DNA from 2 places in the Glaciibacter sp. 2TAF33 genome. Region 1 is predicted to be linked to the other one. Evidence: riboswitches for the same ligand, from Rfam matches in the RefSeq annotation. Region 1 holds a riboswitch; the other holds the start of a gene.

What was found. Region 1 has a riboswitch for cyclic di-GMP ahead of AB4Y94_RS02100 (putative bifunctional diguanylate cyclase/phosphodiesterase). Riboswitches for the same ligand answer to the same signal wherever they lie in the genome.
Region 2: it holds a riboswitch for cyclic di-GMP, as region 1 does, so the genes downstream of both, AB4Y94_RS05095 (putative bifunctional diguanylate cyclase/phosphodiesterase) here and AB4Y94_RS02100 (putative bifunctional diguanylate cyclase/phosphodiesterase) in region 1, are expected to answer to the same signal.

The regions. Positions count from the first base shown of each region.
Region 1 covers NZ_JBFRFS010000002.1:98,719-107,451, forward strand. The annotation lists gene AB4Y94_RS02095 (diguanylate cyclase domain-containing protein) at 1-699, shown strand, start outside; cyclic di-GMP riboswitch class I at 1,064-1,138, shown strand; gene AB4Y94_RS02100 (putative bifunctional diguanylate cyclase/phosphodiesterase) at 1,157-3,442, shown strand; gene AB4Y94_RS02105 (GDSL-type esterase/lipase family protein) at 3,594-4,244, shown strand; gene AB4Y94_RS02110 (hypothetical protein) at 4,779-5,018, shown strand; gene AB4Y94_RS02115 (hypothetical protein) at 5,261-5,479, shown strand; gene AB4Y94_RS02120 (TetR/AcrR family transcriptional regulator) at 5,735-6,316, opposite strand; gene AB4Y94_RS02125 (DoxX family protein) at 6,354-6,707, shown strand; gene AB4Y94_RS02130 (SDR family oxidoreductase) at 6,761-7,675, shown strand; gene AB4Y94_RS02135 (TetR/AcrR family transcriptional regulator) at 7,675-8,256, shown strand; gene AB4Y94_RS02140 (DUF6578 domain-containing protein) at 8,522-8,733, shown strand, end outside.
Region 2 covers NZ_JBFRFS010000004.1:166,757-176,921, forward strand. The annotation lists gene AB4Y94_RS05085 (hypothetical protein) at 174-905, opposite strand; gene AB4Y94_RS05090 (AraC family transcriptional regulator) at 1,406-2,389, shown strand; cyclic di-GMP riboswitch class I at 2,665-2,739, shown strand; gene AB4Y94_RS05095 (putative bifunctional diguanylate cyclase/phosphodiesterase) at 2,758-5,034, shown strand; gene AB4Y94_RS05100 (hypothetical protein) at 6,016-6,402, opposite strand; partial or broken gene AB4Y94_RS05105 (FAD-binding protein) at 6,422-6,577, shown strand; gene AB4Y94_RS05110 (EthD domain-containing protein) at 6,815-7,162, opposite strand; gene AB4Y94_RS05115 (SDR family NAD(P)-dependent oxidoreductase) at 7,266-8,096, opposite strand; gene AB4Y94_RS05120 (SDR family NAD(P)-dependent oxidoreductase) at 8,143-9,105, opposite strand; gene AB4Y94_RS05125 (nuclear transport factor 2 family protein) at 9,181-9,696, opposite strand; gene dctP (TRAP transporter substrate-binding protein DctP) at 9,693-10,165, opposite strand, start outside.

The sequences.
Region 1 (8,733 bases):
CTAATGTGGAAATGTCTGAATCTGAGCGCGGACGAGGAGGATGGCTGGCTGTTGGTGGGCGCGCCGAAGTCAATCCCGGACGAGGCCATCCTCTCCATCCGCACTCTGGTCACCCAGATCGTGTTGGCCTTGAGGAACAGCCAGGCTTATCGTGAGCTCGCGGCGCAGGCCCGTATGGACGCCCTGACCGGGCTGGACAATCGTGCTTCATTTACCAGGCAGTTGTCCGGAATCATCGACGAGTCCGTCCGACCCGATAGCCTGCACCTGATGTTCATCGACCTGGACGACTTCAAGGACATCAACGACGGCCTCGGTCACCGTGTGGGAGACGACCTCCTCATCGAGGTGGCTTCTAGGCTCCGGGACGGGATCCGCTCCGAAGATCTGTGCGCACGGCTGGGCGGGGATGAATTTGCCGTGCTCTTGCGCGAGACGACGGGTCTCCACGCGGTTGCCTTCGCCAAGCGCCTTGTGGTTGAACTCGCGGCGCCCTATGTGCTGGACGGACACCACGTCGGTATCGGAGCCAGCATCGGGATCACCACGTTCACAACCGGAACTGGCCTTAAGGAACTCGTGCACCAGGCAGACATCGCGATGTATGCCGCCAAAGCGCATGGCAAGAATCAAGTCGAAGTCTTTCACTCCGCACTCCTGCATATCGATCGGAGACAAGAATCCGTGGCGCTAATCTGAGCGAAGCCGATCACTCGCTTGAACACGTCCTCCGGTAAGTCCCTGTTCGGTGCGGTCAGTTGCCACCGCCGCAAAGTGAAAGTGAGTCTAGAGTCGTTATTCGCGAAACATGCGCATGCGCCTCATCGATCATCTCGAGCGACGGCAAGTGCTGGAAGCCCGAAAACCGTCGGCTGGCATCGGCTCTAGCAGGCACGGAGCGCCCCGTACTTTCACCCTCGCAGCTTGCGGCTGGCACCCTACACCCCCGAACTGGGGCAGAGAATCGAACCACGGCAATTGATGCCCGGGTAAATTGGAAGTGAGAGTGCACCATTAGCCGCCCTGCATGATTTAACATGAGGGCGCGTAGGCCCGAACCCCTCAATGTAAATAGCAAACCCGCCGCAAGGCAGGGACGCAAAGCCACGGGACCCTTCGGGTTAGCCGGGCTGCCAAGCCGAGAGAAGTTCCACCAATGCGCGCTCACGTCGCGGAACATCCTGCAGAAATTGAGTCCAGCGACCCTGAACCAGACAGGCTTCGGTTCCTCGAATTGGCCGCAAAGGACCTGACTGCTGGCGGCTCACTGCACGACGTCCTGGATCGCATCATTGTCGGCGCAGCCGACGCGGTTCCCGCCCTCTGCCACGACTTGGCCATAGAACTCCCCGACGGGTCGAAGTATTCACGGTGGCGATGTGATTGCGAAGGGCGATGTGATTGTGAAGCGGGAGCGGAGGCTCTCATCCAATTGCGGGGTGACGACCCGGAAAAGGAGTCCGGAGGGAAAGTCCTCGCCGTCCCGGTGGCCTCGGACACACATACTTATGGAACCCTGATAGCACTCGCCCCCGAAGACGCCTACTTCTCTTCGGAGGACCGCACCATGCTGGCGGCATACGGGCACCACGCTGCCGCCGGTATAGAGATGACCAACCTGCTGGCCGAGTTAGGCGAGGAGCAGGAGACCGCCGAGGTGCTGTTGGAGGCCGCGCGGTCCCTTTCCGAGCAGTACACGGTCGACGACGTCGCGCAGTCCATGTCCGAGGCGGCGCTCATGCTGTCGGGGGCTAATCGATCGGGTGTGGCTCTCTGGGACTCGGACACCGCACAACTCCGCTTTCACGGTGCCACTGGATGGCAGGGAGCCCTCGCGCAGAAACTCTCCGACTTTGTTCTCACCACACAGGAGAGCCCCGAACTCCACGACATGCTGATCAACCCCACCCCGCTGCTCATCGACAGGCGAGGCTCAAACTGGGCCACGTCAATGCTCGACCACTTCGAGTTGAAAGCGCTTCTAGCGATACCCATCCTCACAAACGAAGACTTCCGGGGCCTCGTGATCGCGCATTGGGACGGCGACGCTCCGCACTCGCTCGATCACGCGGCTGTCCAACGCCTGTCGGGCTTGGCCGGCCTCGCGTCGGTAGCCCTCCACAATGCGCAACTGATGGAAGACGCGCGCTGGAAGTCGCTACGGGATCCACTCACCGGCCTCGCTAACCGGACCCTGTTCGAGGAGCAACTTCAGGCAGCGCTGGGTAAGGCCGCCGTAACTGGTCACTCCGTCGGAGTGCTTCTTTGCGACATCAACCGTTTCAAGCGGTTCAACGAGAGCCTGGGACACGGCGCCGGCGATGAGGTCCTCCGGCAGGTCGCGACGCGACTCGGACATTGCGTTGACGACGGCGACATCGTGGCCCGTATCAACGGAGACCAATTCGCCGTACTGACAATAGGCGCCGACGCCGTCGACCGCTCCGCCACGATCGCCGCGAAGATACGCCAGACGTTCAGAGAACCCCTGAGCGTCGGCAGCGAGAAGTTATTCGCGGACCTGGCTATCGGCATTGCCACAAGCACCGGACCTTCCATCGAGGAAGCCGGCGCCTTCGGGAAACCCGCCCAAAGGATGATCGAGTTGGCAGACCTTGACCTGCACCGGTCAAAAGCAACCATCACCGGTCACATCCACACAGACCACGCCGACGCTGAATGGCTCCGGCTGGAGACCGACCTTCGCGGAGCCGCCGGCCGCGGCGAATTACGGGTTCATTACCAACCCCAAATCGATCTGGCCAACGGCAGCATCGTTGGGGTCGAGGCCTTGGTGCGGTGGGAGCATCCGGAACTCGGAATGATCTCCCCCGCCTCCTTCATCCCCATCGCTGAAGCGAGCGGGCTCATCCGCGAGGTTGGTTTCCACGTTCTTCAGGAAGCGACCCAAACGGGTGCGAAATGGCACGCAGCCGGATTCCCGATAGAAATGGCCGTCAACGTCTCGGTGGCCCAACTCAGCGCCCCCAGCTTCCTTTCGCAGCTCAAGGAAGCCCTGCACCAAACGGGTTTCCCGGCCGCCTCACTGACCATCGAAATTACCGAGAGCCAGGTTGTCACCGACCACGCCGTTCTCCGCACCGTGCTACGAGAGTTGCGTGAGCTGGGCGCCGGGCTGTCGATCGACGACTTCGGAACAGGCTTTTCCTCGCTTACCCAGTTGCAACGAATGCCAGTGACCGAGATAAAGATCGATAGGGCTTTCACGACAGAGCAGACCGGCAGCGCTGTCTCCCCGTTCGTCGCGGGCATCGTGGGACTCGGCCACGGCCTCTCACTTCGCGTGATCGCAGAAGGCGTCGAAACCGAGGAACAGTTGGCCGCTGTCCGCGCCGCGGGGTGCGACCGGGCCCAGGGCTATCTCCTCGGACGCCCCGGCGACGCAGCCGCCACCCTGCGTCACATTAAGCAGAAGGCGTGACATGCGCGCGCCCACACGTCGGCTAGACCAGTCCGTTTCGCACCGGCTCCGTCAGGCACGACGCACAGTCTTGGCGCCGCTCTTTTGGGCATGGTTCAAGGCCGAGACTCTGGAGCGACAGGGATGGCTCTACCCGACAGGACAACCCGAGGTGAATATCGCCGGAATCGACCCCGCCCGGATCCTGGTTATTGGCGACGGTCCCGCGGCGGGTTTCGGCGTGAGAACCCACCAGCTGGGTATCGCTGGGCATTTGGCCAGACATCTCGGCGGGCTCCTCGCCCGCGGTGTGGTCGTCACGGTCCTGGCGCAGCCGGCCGCGTCGGCGCGTTCGACCCTCAAACGCCTCGATGATATGGACGTCGACGGGTATGACTCCATCGTGCTCATGCTCGCCACAACCGACGCGTTCTGCCTCACATCTCGGCGGAGTTGGCGGCGCAACATGACCGCGCTGGTGCGCACCCTTATAGCTGCGGACGCTCCATCCATGTGCGTGACGAGCGCGGCAAGCCTGCACTTGGCGCGGCCTCTTTCGCCGTTCGCGCGACGGCTCACTGGCAGGCACGCGCGAACGCTCAATGCCGAGACCCGGCGTATCTGCGCCCAGACAAACACCCCGATGATTTCATTGGATGCCGCCTCAGACCTCACATCCCGCACCTACGCCATGTGGGGCCGCCGCATCGGTGCGCATGTCGCAGACTCCCTGCACAAGCGAACTCAACAAGCGTCCTCCAAACCGCCGCGCCGACGCGAGCTCCCGCGCAGGGTGCAGCACATAGAGAGGGCCTCTGTATGAACCCGAGGCATCCCAACGCTGAGAAGCCCGCACCGCTTTGCCCGCTGTGCGGCTCGCGCACGGCGTTGCGCCCAAACCCGCACTTCGGAGTCGGGCTCGCGGTACACCGCTATTTGCGTGTATGCCTGAAATGCGACTGGATCGCCATCGTTCGCGAGCAACCCACCAGGCCGCCGGCGCCTACGAATTCTGCCCCGGTCGAGGTCGAGGGCGTCAAGCCAACGCCTGATCGCCGCGGCTTTCGAAAGCGCCGGCGTAAGACCACCGCAGAATGAGTCAGCGCCGCACCTGCTCAGGGAACGCTCGGACACCGGTCGTCAAACGTGCGATGGAAGAAGCCGCTGTAAAGAGCAAGAACAAACTTGTAGCGGATCAGTTTCGGGAAAGGCAATGGCAGCTCCTCAGCGCTTCGGCCCGGGCAGCGACGCTTGCAGGAGCCTTCGAGCGACACTCTCCTAGAACGGGGGATGTCACAGGAGCGGGCGTTCCCGATACGGTCGATGAATCCCCAACCCGCAAGGAGCGCCTACAACTATGCCTGAGATCGTCGTCACATTAATGCTGTCCGACGGTTCGAAGGCGTTGACGCGAGTCCCGACAAACCGGCACTGTCAACTACCCGCGGTGATCGTCGACCCGCGAGACAACCGCGGCCGGGTGATCAGCGGAACGTGGCTCGGGGACAGCAAAGACGGGCGGCTGGATGGCTCCGAGTATCAACCGGTGCCGGTCAGGTCAAGCGCGTTCGACGCGCGCAGTGGAGCAAGAATCTAGCGCCAACGCATCCCGCTAGCTCGCGCTATTCCCTCTCTACACGCTATAAAGGACGAAGCCCGGTGGCTCTCGTCTATTCGGGTTAGCGAAAGTCACCGGGTCTCGCCCGATGCTGAATGTTATTCCTGCGTTTCCGTGGACCGCAAGAGGAATCTCGCTCCTGCCTCAGATCAGGCGCGCTGAGCGTATAAATGCCCTGCAAAGCCCTACGGTCTGCCCTGGGGGATGCCTATCATCGTTGCATGGCACACCTGCGGCATGCCCACGCAATCTATGACTACGACGCGCACAAGCTCACCTTGATGCATAACGAGGGAAAAGTAGGAGTCTGGGAAGTTTACGAGGGAGCCAGCTACCTCGGCCTCCTGATGGAATCGCATACCGGCAGTGAAGAGGGTGTTGCCACGCGACCGCCTGGACACGAGGATGCCGGTCACGATGATGGGTCAACCGACGATTAGCGCGCAGCCGTCCGCTACCTGGTAGACAACGCCTAGCGCGTCGACAACACGACGACCTTGCAGGACGGGCACCACCAGAACGGATGCTCGACCGAGCCCGCCGCCTCGCATCGGTGCATGCAGTTCGGGCAGGCTGGTGGGTCTATGGCGGGGAGTCGACGCCCGGCGCACCATTCGTCGAAATAGTCAACCGCATAGTCGCCATGTTCGACTCAGCGTGCGGACGGCTCTGCCCTCACCCATCGGCGATGCGAGTCACGTGATAGAGCCATCGCCGCTGCGAGCGGGATCGGGCCGGGTTCCCGGAACCAAGGGAACAAGGGCTGCGAGAAGAGCGAAGATGTCGCCAATTTCCTCCTGTGTTGGCGTGGGCACGGTGACGGATGCTCCGATGGTAATCAGGTATGGAATCATCGCGGCCGTTCGGGCCATGGTGGGGTCGGTGACGACACCTTGCCAAAGTCGAATGAGGGCCTGCAGTCGCGCGGCATCGATCCGTCCCAACGTTGCACGCGCCGCCTCGTCGTGGGAGCCCCACCCTCGGATGGCAGCCTCCAGTCCAGGGTCGACGGGAGCGTACGAGGGAGCCTCCATCAGGGCTCGTTCCGCGGACAAGTGATCAAGTGACGCCACAGCGGTCTCGATGACCGCGACGGCGTCCGACTCGTACCGCTCGAGAAGCGAGCGGTGATAGTCGTCGACACCGCTGAAGTGGTGATGGAACGACCCCTTCGTGAGGCCCAATCGACGGGCAACGCGATCAACGCGTAGCCCCCCAATTCCCTGCTCCCGCAGCACAACCAGACCTTCCTCGATCCAGCGATCCTTAGCTACCATCTAAGAACCGTACCATACCGTATGGTACGGTTCTGTGATGACGTTATTACCGGATCCCTCGTGGCCGATTCTCGTTCTCGCTCTGATCACTTTCGTCGATGGCATTCTTTGCCTCCGCCCGGCCGCGTTCATCGCACAGTGCTTCATGGACGTGCAGTGGCCGCGCAAATATTGGCGACTCATGCCGGTGATCAAATTCGCTGCCGCCGCCGGATTGATCGCTGGCATCTGGATGCCTGTGCTCGGCATCGTTACGACCTCCTGCCTCGTTGCCTACTTCCTTGTCGCGATCGCGGGGCATGTGCGGGCGCATGATTTCGGCCGTAACCTCTTCGTCAATGCAACGGGGATGCTACTGATCTGCGTGGCGACCCTGATCTTCTGCTTCTAGACCGGCTCGGGACAGGTTGATATATAAATGCTCATTCATTTATCATCGATGGCATGAAAACACATGACCTTGCAGGCCGTATCGCTGTGGTGGCTGGAGCGACAAGAGGGGCCGGACGCGCGATCGCCATCGAACTTGGCGCGCGGGGCGCAACGGTTTACGGCACGGGCCGGAGCACGAGAGAGGGCCGATCCGTCATGGACCGGCCGGAGACGATCGAGGGAACCGCCGAGAGAGTCACCGCAGCAGGCGGAACTGGCATCGCAGTCCGGTGTGACCACAGCAAGCCCAATGAGGTCGCAGCCCTCGCGGAGCGCATTCGCTCCGAGTCGGGTCGGGTCGACATCTTGGTCAACGACATCTGGGGCGGCGACCATCTGGTGGACTGGGAGAAGAAGTTTTGGGAGCATCCGCTCGGAGACACCCTCGCCGTGATCCGCAACGGGGTGGAAACCCATGTGATCACCTCCCACTATCTTCTCCCGCTGGTGTTGCAGAGCGATGCCGGACTGGTCGTCGAGGTTGGCGATGGAAAGGGCCAGGTTCCCTACCGCGGCAACATCGGCTATGACATCGTGAAGTCCACCGTTGTGAGGCTGGCCGAGTCCCTCAACGCTGAGCTCTCGGACAGCGGCGCGATGGCGCTTAGTGTGACACCGGGATTCCTTCGATCGGAGGCGATGCTCGAACTCATTGGCGTGACGGAACAGAACTGGCGGGAGGCGAGCGACTTCGGGGGCGGGTTCTTCGTGCACTCAGAGACACCTCACCTGCTGGGACGGGGACTGGCCGCGCTGGCCACCGATCCGGGACGCACCCGATTCGCTGGCACATGCCTCGGCTCCTGGGATCTGATGCACGAGTACGGGGTCGTGGACCTCGACGGGGCTTCGCCGGACTGGGGAACCGTGGATGCCAAGGCCCGCCGTTCGATCGTCGACGATGGTTTCCCGGATGTGGGCGCCTGATGCCGCGGATCAAGATCTTGAGCGACGAGGCAGTGTTGGCTGGCGTCCTCCGGCTCGTGCAGCGCATCGGACCGGAACGCTTCACGCTCGCCACGGCAGGGGCCGAAGTCGGGCTGTCCGCCTCGACTTTGGTGCAGCGATTCGGATCGAAGCGGGCCCTCCTGCTGGCCGCCGACAGATGGGCGATCGAGCGCTGGGTGGGCGGCATGGATGAGCACTCATCAGACGGACCGGCTCTCGATCAGCTGATCGCTGGACTCGTTCATGCCGTGGAAGCCGGGACGTCGCCCGAAGAGATGGCCAATTCGGTATCCCTGCTCCAGATCGCCCTTACCGACAGCGAGTTCCATGAGTCAACCCGGGCCGGCGCTATCCGGCTGCGCGCCAAGATCGTCGAACGTCTGCGTGAGGCCGCGGCAAATGAGGAACTTCGGCCCGGGACCGATCTCAACGAATTGGCCGAGATGGTCGAAGTCACCTATCACGGAGCCATGATCAGCTGGGCCATACATCGTGAGGGCTCACTGCTCGACTCGCTGAAAGCACGGTTCGCCCAACTCCTTCAGCCTTACCGCGTCTGATCGGAGGCCCGAAGGAACACCGAGGGAGTGCTGCACGACAAGTTTGCGGAGTTAGTTCCTGCCCCCCGCAGAGCTAGATGTCCGTAAGCCGGACGCTCTACCGACCCTCCCCCGCGGTCGTTGGCCGCCATGAAGCACTTGACCTAGAGGTTCGCATTTGCCCTGCCCGCAAAGGATTCTCACTCAGGTGCCCCTTGCGGGACATCACACCGCTAACTTCCCGCGTCACGCAACCGTTCGCTGGTCCGTCGGATAGCGTGGCAGCATGACTCGCGTGTGGCTGACGGGCTGGGAGTGGGCTTGCTGCGGTAGAGCGTTCGCCGTTGGTGACGACGTCGACTTCGGCATCGTGACGCAGGCCCCGCATCCCGCCCTGGCTGAAGCGCTCGGCCGGGTGCTCGTCGCGACCGTCGACGCGATCGAGTCGCACCACGAAGGGGAATTCGACGATCGGGTGCGCGGTCGGGTAGTCGCGGT
Region 2 (10,165 bases), on a different contig from region 1:
CGGGCGGGCGGGTTGGTTGTTCACGATCACAATCCAGTCGCAGCGCCCGCATGACCGTAAATAGCGGTGCACCGCTAGCCCGACTCCGAAGTGCGGGTTTGGAATGAGGCGGGTCCGAGATCCGCATTTTGGGCAAACTGGCTCCGGCTTCGCGGCGCGGAGTCGCCTCGGGTTCATGCGGCGGCCTGTCCGGTGAGCTGCACGCTGCGCGGGAGTTCACTTCGATGCGGTTTGGAAGGCGGTTGCACTGTTCCCTTGTTCAGCGAGTCGGCGACGTGTGTACCGATGCGGCGGCCCCACTTCGCATAGGTGCGGGATGTGAGAGATGAAACGGTATCCAACGGAATCATTGTCGTGTTTGATTGTGCGCAGATTCGACTGGTCTCGACGTTGAGGGTTCGCGCGTGCCCGCCAGTAACCACGCGCGCGAGGGGTGAGAGCCGTTTGGCCAGGTGCAGGCTGGCGGCGCTCGTCACGAACAGGGATGCATCCGCAGATTCCAAGGCGCGCACCAAACAGACCATGTTGCGCCGCCAACTACGCCGAGCTGTGAGGCAAGAAGCATCCGTGGTGGCGAGCATGAGCACGATTGAGTCGTAGCCGTCGACGTCCATGTCGCCAATGCGTTTGAGGGTCGAGCGAGCCGACGCACCCGGTTGTGCCGCGACAGTCACCACTACGCCGCGCTCGAGGAATTCGAAGAGATGTCTGGCCAAATGCCCAGCCACACCGAGCTGGTGGGTCCGCACGCCGAAACCCGCTGCGGGGCCGTCACCAATTATGAGGATGTGGGCGGGGTCAGTTCCGGCAATCGTGATCTCGGATGGCCCGGTCGGGTAAAGCCAGTCGCGCCGGTCCTGCGTTTCGGCTTTGAACCACGCCCAAAACAGCGGACCCAGGACCATACGCCGACATTGCCGCAACGGTCGCGAGACTGACTGGTACAGCCGACGATTGGGCGCGCGCATAAGTGCTCTACAACTTTCAGAGGATGAGGGAGCGCATCGATGCGCGACGGAAATGTATGCCGTTCGGAACCACGGCTGCGTCCTCGGGATAATTCGGTTGGAGTGCTCCAGGCGCGGTTCAGATCGGGGCAAATCGACTCCTGTGACCCACCCCGTCTAGCGAGGCGATGTGCCATCAAGGCCTGATTTGAAACGAGCGTCCTAGTCCATTGCAGTTAGGTCGCAGCGTTCGGAATGCACGGCGTCCCCCTTACCCGAAAAAAGAGGGACACCGTGCAGCCATGCAACGGGGCCCGACCGGGTCCGGAGCGTGGTCCTTCCAAGCTAACGGTCCGGAAATGCAGACGAAATCCGAAAAGCGCGGTGCACGGGATCCCAATAACGCGGAATGGAGCGGCACAACGCCTACGGAGCCTTCCCTACGCCAGAATCACAGTATGCAGTCGACGTCTCGTGAGGTGTTCAGCCGTCATCCCGTCGTCTCCTGCCGGGACCTCGACGTGGCACGCCGGACGCTGAGCGAGGTGTACCTACCGATGGACTTCCCGTCGGCATCCGCTTCGACCTCCCTCGACATGTCCCTGAATGTAATCAAGGTTGGACGCGTGACGGCGGGGTACCTGCAATTCGGGGACGCCATGCGAATTCAGACCGTGGAAGCTGCGAACTATCATGTCGACATTCCCGTCGCAGGCAAGGCGAGGATGCAAGCCGGCCCGCGTGACCCCGTGCACGGGACCCCGCAAACCGCCGCAATTTTCGCACCCGGCCTTCCCGTCGATCTCGATTGCGACGACGACTTCGCCCAGATCGCACTCATGCTCCCGAAGGCGGGACTACAGTTCGAACTGGAGAGCCTCCTGGGACACAGCCTCAAGAGGCCACTGGAATTCTCAATGGCCCTGGACCTCGCCTCTCCGCCCGGACGCACAGTGTTGCGGGCACTCCGACTAATCGACGCCGCGTCCAACCAAGATGACGGCATGCTCCAGCACCCGCTCGCCGCGCACCGTCTTGAACAAGTGTTGATTCACAGCCTGCTGCTCGCGCAACCTCACAACTACTCGGAAGTACTTCGGGCCACTCCGCCCCACGCGGGCGGACATTCGGTCTCTGAGGCAGTAGACCTGATGCGAGCGCGTCCAGCCCACGCGTGGACTACGGCGGAGCTCGCCGCCGCTTCCTCGACCAGCGTGCGCAGCCTGCAGGAGAACTTCCGCCGTTCAGTTGGCACGTCCCCGATGAGATACCTTCGCGATTTCCGGCTTGAGCAGGTGCACAAGGAACTCGTAGCCACCGAGCCCGGTGCCGCGACAGTGACCGAGGTAGCGGCGCGTTGGGGATTCGTGCATCTCGGCCGCTTCGCGGCCGCATACCGGCAACGGTTCGGCGAACGCCCATCAGACACAATTAGTCGCTGATCACCTTGCTTCGGGAGGCATCGCTCAATCCGAACGCACTCGAAGCGTTCCTCGACCTCACACGCAATCGCAATGAGGACGGAGGCCTCGACCAGCGGTCCGCGACGATCATCGCTGTGTCGGCGGCCCGCTCAATCCACGTCTCACCAGCCGTACCTAGAATTGGGGTAGAGCAAGAACTCCGGACGAGGAGTGCTCATTAGTAGCCTCAAAGAGAGTGGACATTCCCGCACCCTCCCGGAATCATCAGGGCGGTGCATTCGCCCGCACTACCTCAACGTAAATAGCAAACCCGGCGCAAGTCGGGGACGCAAAGCCACGGGACCCTTCGGGTCGGCCGGGCTGCCGAAGCGAGAGAAGTTGCACAAATGCGCGCACAAATGGCGGAACATCCTGCAGTCGATTCCGTCAACCCTGAGCAGGACAGGCTCCGGGCGCTCGAAATCGCGGCGAAACACTTGGCTCTAGGTGGCTCACTGCACGACGTGCTCGATCGTGTCATTGTTGGGGCAGCCGATGCGGTTCCCGCTCTCCGCCACGACTTGGCTATACAACTCCCCAACGGGCTGACGCATTCCCGGTCGCGAGGCGATCGTGAAGTGGCAGCGGAGGCGCTTACCCGCACGGGGCGCCACGCCCATGGCCACGACCGCGACAAGGACTTCGGAGGAAATGTTCTCGCCGCCCCAGTGGCCTCGGGAACACACAGCTACGGGACCCTGATTGCAATCGCCCCCCAAGACGCTCACTTTTCCTCGGACGACCACATCATGCTGGCGGCATATGCGCATCACGCCGCCGCCGGCATAGAAATGACCATCCTGCTGGCCGAATCACGTGAGCAGCGGGAAACGGCCGAGATGCTGTTGGAGGCCGCCCGGTCCCTTTCCGAGCAGTACACGGTTGACGACGTCGCGCAGTCTATGTCAGAGGCAGCGCTCGTGCTGTCGGGGGCTAATCGCTCGGGTGTGGCTCTCTGGGACTCAGGCACCGCACAACTCCGCTTTCATGGTGCCACTGGATGGCGGGGAGCCCTCGCGCAGAAACTCTCCGACTTTGTTCTCACCACACAGGAGAGCCCCGAACTCAGCGACATGCTGATCTGCCCCGCCCCGCTGCTCATCGACGGGCGAGGCTCAGACTGGGCCCAGTCAATGCTCGACCACTTCGAGTTGAAAGCGCTTCTAGCGATACCCATCCTCACAAACGAAGACTTCCGGGGCCTTGTCATCGCACACTGGGACGGCAACCCTCCGCGCTCGCTCGATCACGCGGCTGTCCAACGATTGTCGGGCTTGGCTGGCCTCGCGTCGGTAGCCCTCCACAATGCGCAGCTGATGGAAGAAGCGCGCTGGAAGGCACTGCGCGACCCGCTCACCGGTCTCGCTAACCGGACCCTGTTCGAAGAGGAACTTCAGAGGGCGTTGGGGAAGGCATCCGGAGCTGGTCACTCCGTCGGAGTGCTTCTTTGCGACATCAACCGTTTCAAGCGTTTCAACGAGAGTCTGGGGCACGGGGCCGGCGATGAAGTCCTTCGCCAGGTCGCGACGCGGCTGGGACGTTGCGTTGACGGCGGGGACATCGTGGCCCGTATCAATGGGGACCAATTTGCCGTACTGGCGTTATGCCCCGACGCCGTCGACCGTGCAGCCATGATCATTGCCGAAATACGCCAGTCGTTCGCAGAACCCCTGCGTATCGGCAGTGAGATGTTATTCGCGGATGTGGCTATCGGTGTTGCCACAAGCACCGGACCTTCCATCGAGGAGGCCGGAGCTTTCGGGAAACCGGCCCAAAGAATGATGGAGTTGGCAGACCTTGACCTGCACCGGTCGAAGGCAACCATCACCGGCCACATTAACCCGGACCAAGCGGACACTGAACGGCTCCGGTTGGAGACTGACCTTCGCGGAGCCGCCGGCCGCGGTGAATTGCGAGTCCATTACCAACCCCAAATTGACCTGGCCAACGGCAGCATAGTTGGCGTTGAGGCCTTGGTGCGGTGGGAGCATCCGGAGCTCGGAATGATCTCCCCCGCTTCCTTCATCCCCATCGCTGAAGAGAGCGGGCTCATCCGGGAAGTCGGAACGCACGTTCTTCAGGAGGCCACGCGCACGGGCGCGAGTTGGCACAAGGCCGGCCTTCCTGTCGAAATGGCCGTCAATGTCTCGGTGGCCCAGCTCAGTGCCCCCGACTTTCTTTCGCAGGTCAAAGAAGCATTGCACCAGACGGGCTTCCCGGCCGCATCTCTGACCATCGAAATTACCGAGAGCCAGGTTGTCACCGACCACGCCGTTCTCCGCACCGTGCTACGAGAGTTGCGTGAGCTTGGCGCCGGGCTTTCGATCGACGACTTCGGAACAGGCTTCTCTTCGCTTACCCAGTTGCAACGGATGCCAGTGACCGAGGTAAAGATCGACAGAGCTTTCACGACTGAGCAGACCAGCAGTGCTGTATCCCCGTTCCTCGCGGGCATAGTGGGACTCGGCCACGGCCTCTCACTTCGCGTGATCGCGGAAGGCGTCGAGACGGAGGCGCAGTTGGCGGCTGTCCGCGCTGCGGGGTGCGACCGGGCGCAGGGTTATCTTCTCGGACGCCCCGGCGACGCAGCCACCATCCTGCGTCACTTGAAGCAAACGGCATGAGCAGCATCGGGTGATGAACCAGTCCTCACACATCGGTGCGCGCCGCTGAGCGCATACTCTGCCCTGGAGGTTGAAAGCTCTCATGGGCCGGCTCACACGTCTGCTACATCAGCCAGTATCGCAACGGTTCCGTCTGGCTCGACGCGCGGTATTGGGATCACTCATCTCCACGCGACGAGCGGGGCCGAGTGATTGTCGGGACGTGGCTCGGCGATAGCAGGGAGGGTCGGACGGACGGCTCGGCGTATAAAGCCGTGCAGGTCAGGTCAAGCAGATTGGAACCGAGCCGAGGAGCCCGGATCTAGCGCCTGCGCATCCCGCTAGCTCTCTCGCCTGCGTTTCCAGATCCCTCGACCGCTCGCGCTGGGCTTGCTCACTTCGTTGTCCTCAGCGGTCGGGGAAAGTGCAGTCGGTTGCTCTCTGACGATGACAATCCAGTCACAACGAGAGCAGGCGCGGAGATAGCGGTGGACCGCCAGGCCGGAGCCAAAGTACGGGTTTGGGATAAGCCGAGTTCGGCAGTCGCACTTCGGGCACTTGGGTTCAGGCTTCCTCGTCCCAGCTACGATCTTTCTCAAGTTGGTCTCCCGTTCTACGCGCGGCACGTCACGGCGGATGCTTCGGTTCTACACGTAACCCGACGCGTATCAGGGACGACGCATCGCTCGGAGTCTCGTCGGTCTCCCTAGGAGGCAGACGAGGCACCGCGCCGAAGCAACACACTCAATGAGCGGGGCTCAGGAAAATCATAGGCGATCTATAGACTGCCGGTATACCCTCCCTCGGGTGACGGTTGGGCGGCCCGGGCCGCTTGACAGCGTGTAGGTGCCGTTTGACTTAGGAGAGGGCCTACGACAGGGATCCTGTTGCCCGAAATGGTGCTGCCCATCTTGATCCGACACCTTTGTCGGCTGATGGCATGGCGCTACTGCATCTTTACACGATATAAAGGAGGAAGCCCGGTGGCTCTCGCTATTCGGGTTAGCGATCGCCGCCGGGTCTCACCTGACGTTGAATGCTATTCCTGGGATTCCGTTCACCGCAAGAGGAATCGAGTTCGGGAGCCACTTCGAGCGGGCTGAGAATGACTACGACGGGCACAAGCTCACCCTGATATACAGCAGGGAAAAGTAGGAGTCTGGGGAATTTACGAGCGAGTTGGTACCGCAAACCCTGGTCGCCGACATCGTCGATGACCTCGTCGATCGGAGTGCGATCCACCGCGGGCCATCCTTGCCCGATCCGCTGCGACTCATGGGAGTTCCGGTCGATGCAGCGACAGCCGAGATCGAGCGTTACAACGAATTGGCTGTAGACGGCGAAGATCGGGACCTCGGCAAATCCGCGCGATTCCTGAGCTCTTGCCACCGGACTCTTCTACGTCGCGGAAATGCGGCCTGCCCTTGTCAACGTGACCGCGTACGGCCTGCGGATCGATCGCGATGCCCAAGTGCTCGGGCAGGCTGGTGTGATTCCGGGCCTCTACGCTGCCGGGGAGTGCACCGGTGGCGTTTTCGGCGCCGCCTACGTCGGCAAAGACTAGGACCTCTACCTGCACCTCTTCGGGACGACCTCGCAGCCGATGTGGACAGGCTCGACCAGCACATAGGCGGGAGTGTGCACCTGCTAGTTGCCACTAGTTCCAGTGACTGGCAGATGCACGCTTACCACTGGTCCCGCGTGCCAGTCCCGCTGGTGCCATTAGGGTCGATCCTGTCGACGACGCGGCGGCGTCTCGGTGAAGGTTGGAGCCTAGCGTTTCGTCTGAGGAGAGGCTCAGTCACACAGGGAACGAAGTCTCTTCGCAGATCGCATTGCGGCTGTTCTCCAGGTCGAATAGGTGTGCGCTGCTAGCCATCCGTTCCGGCGTGTTGAACTGAGGCGACGAAAGCGCGGCTTCGAGCGACTCCCGATCATCGAAGTAGATCTCGGCCACGATGTCGAAGTCGGGTCCCACCCCGCCGAAGTTCGGTGAGTTGATGATCGGAAAACTCGCGACGTACCTACGCAACCCGAGTCCTTGCATGAGCCTCGCGCAGAGCGGCGCGTGAACCGTATGCCAGTACTCGACGAACTCCTCCACGGATAGGTTCGGGTTTCGCGAATGCAGCGAAACTGCCTTGATCATTGCCGTATCCAATCTCGTTATCCATGCGCGGTCGGTGGTCTCCCGCGTTAATTGACGTCCCACTCGACGCCAGATGGCAGTTGTTTGTGACCTGTTGTGGGAATCAGCGGCCCGGCGTCAATCCCCCGTCAATGGGGATGATCTGAGCAGTGATGAAGCGGGCACCGTCGCCGACGAGGAAGACCAGCACGGGCGCGAGGTCCGCATCCGGGTCGCCGAACCCGACCGGCAGATCCTCCTTCGTCGGCGGGAAGCGCCGCGAACCGAGCGGGAACATACTCTCCAGTTGATTCGCGGTGGCCTCTTTGCCTTCGCTCGCCGCTTCCTGGGCCGATTCGGTGAACATCAGGGTTCGCGCGATCGCCGGGTTCACGACGTTCGCCGTGATGTTGTGCTTACCCCAGGCGAACGCGAGGGATCGAGTCCAGGAGATCACAGCACCTTTCGACGCCGAGTAATGGACGGCGGACGGGTAGGAGCGAAGAGCAGAACCGGAACCGAAATTGATGATGCGGCCGCCACCGTTCTCCTTCAGATACGGGAAGATCTCCTGGTTGGTCACGAATATCGACCGCACATTGATGTTCATAATCCGGTCGAATTCACCGTCATCGATCGACTCCGGCTCGAGTACCTTGCCCATCACACCGGCCGTGACCACCATCGCGTCGATGCCGCCGAGGACGCCCGCCGCAGACGTAAACGCTTCCTTCACCTCGGTACGCACCGATGCGTCACAGTGAAAATAATGTCCCTCTCCCGGGCCTTTCCCGTTGGCAGCACTGACAACCGATTCGCCCTCCGCATCGCGGATGTCCAACGACGCGACGCCTGCGCCTTCCGCGACGAAGGCACGGACAATGGCCGCACCGGTTCCGTTTGCGCCGCCGACGACGACGATCCTCTTATTTTCAAGTTGCATGGATTTCCTCACCTTCTTAGGACCTGGACTAGTGGATCGACAACCGTTCTGCCACCGGTCAGCCGACATCCTTGACCGCGTACGCGTCCTCGCGGAGCGTGCCCGCGAAACCCATGGACGCGTGCACGATCGAGACGCGTTCTTGCTGGTCCTTGGGATAGATGTACTCGTCCTGGGCCATGACTGTTGTGAATGCGTCTCGCATCTCCTCTATCGAGAGCGCCGGCCCCATGACGCCGGTCGTTTCCGCCAGACGAACGCGCGCGACGCGGCCACCTCCGACTGAGAAGATTTCGCCGTAGATCGAGCATTCGTCGCTCAACAGATAGGCGGCACCGAGTGACACCTTTGCCGGATCCATCGTCTCGAACAGCCAATCCGCGTATTCCGATGGCGGCATCCGTTCAGTCATTCGCGTGCGTGCGGTGGGCAGGATCACGTTGCAGAGAATATTGTGCTTCGCCCCCTCGGGAGCGACGGACCGCGCCATCCCGATATACGCGGACTTCGCCGAGGCATACATAGAGGAACCGGCAACTCCGTAAATCGAGTGGGACGCCACGTACACGAAGCGCCCTCCCCCCTGCGCTTTCATGTGCGGCCATGCCGCGCGCGTCAGCCAGAAGCCCGCATAGGTGTTGATGCGCAGAACCAGATCAAGCTGCCCCGTGTCGATCCTGTCGGGGCTGCTCAGGTTGGGTGAAGTGCTCGCGTTATGCAGGATGCCATCAATTCGGCCAAAAGCGTCGATCGCAGCCTGAACGGCCGCAGCGGACCCCTCCTCCGTCGACAAGTCCGCCGTACATGCCACCGCCGAACCGCCCGCGTCAAGGATTTCGGCAACGACGGACTCCGCCGGCCCCGTACTGCTGGCCGACCCGTCCATGGCCGAGCCGTTGTCGGCGACGATGACCTGCGCGCCCCGGGATGCCAGCAGCTGCGCATGATCGCGACCCATGCCCCGACCAGCGCCCGTCACGAGAATTGCTTTCCCGTCGAAACGGATTTCATTCGCTTTCATATCGCTTCTTCCATTAGTAGGTGTTTGGCTGGGCAGGGTGGGCGCGACGAATATCAAGGCCGAGTGTCGGCGCTTTCAGGCCGGTTGTGGACATGACTTGCCGACGGCGGCAGGCGTCTCGGGGTCGAGGAGCGTAGCGTTGCCGCCAGAGATCACTGGAGCCGTCAGTCCGGGGCTCATCGGACCGCGGTAGGACGACTGGAACACGCGACTGCGGAACTTCCAATCCCCGTCAACTTTGACGTACACGTCCTCGTAGGTGCCAAAGATCTGGGTGATCTCGTGAGGCTTGCCCTGATACTCGAGGACATACCAAATGCCCTTGATCATCCCGTCACTCTCGAACACTTGCCCCGACAACGACATCATGAGGAACCAGTCATACTTTTCGAGAGCCGTACTGAGGAACGCCGCCGCTGTCTCCGCGCCGTCAACCGCCCGGTTGCCGATGTACCAATGGCAATCCTCGGTCCACGTTGAACGCCATCTCTCGATATCTCGTTTGCTAGCTGCATCAGTAAAGCGGGCGGCGAGGTTGCGGATAGCGAGCTCGTCATCCGGGGCGACTGTTTTGGGTCGTTCGAGTCTCATCTCACACCAAGGCCGTCGATGATGGCCTTGCTCCAGGCGTCCCACGCCGCGTCGTCCATGACGCCCGAGCCGCGGCCGAGCACCTCGACGATGTCACCGCCGTCAACAGGCACGCCGAGCTCGTTGACCGCGAAGTCTCTCCACGCCTCTGTGATGGCATTCGTCCGCTTGACGTCGGCTTTGGGATCGGCCACGCCCGCGGGGGCGCTGTTGACGGGGTCAGGCCGGCCTGCCCAGTACCGTGCGATGGCAGGATTCAGCTTTGCGGCATCGATGACTCCGCCACCGGCATCCTTTGCCGCGGTCACGATGTCCGCGTATCCGTCGAGCGTATCGCGGGCGAATCGCTCGAACGGCTTATATCGGGCATCGAGCATCACCTGTTGAATTTCGGGGATCAGCCCATCCCAAGCCGCGGTTGAGATCGCGATGTTCGCGCCGGGGCTCGGGGCCGTGTTAGGAAAGGCGA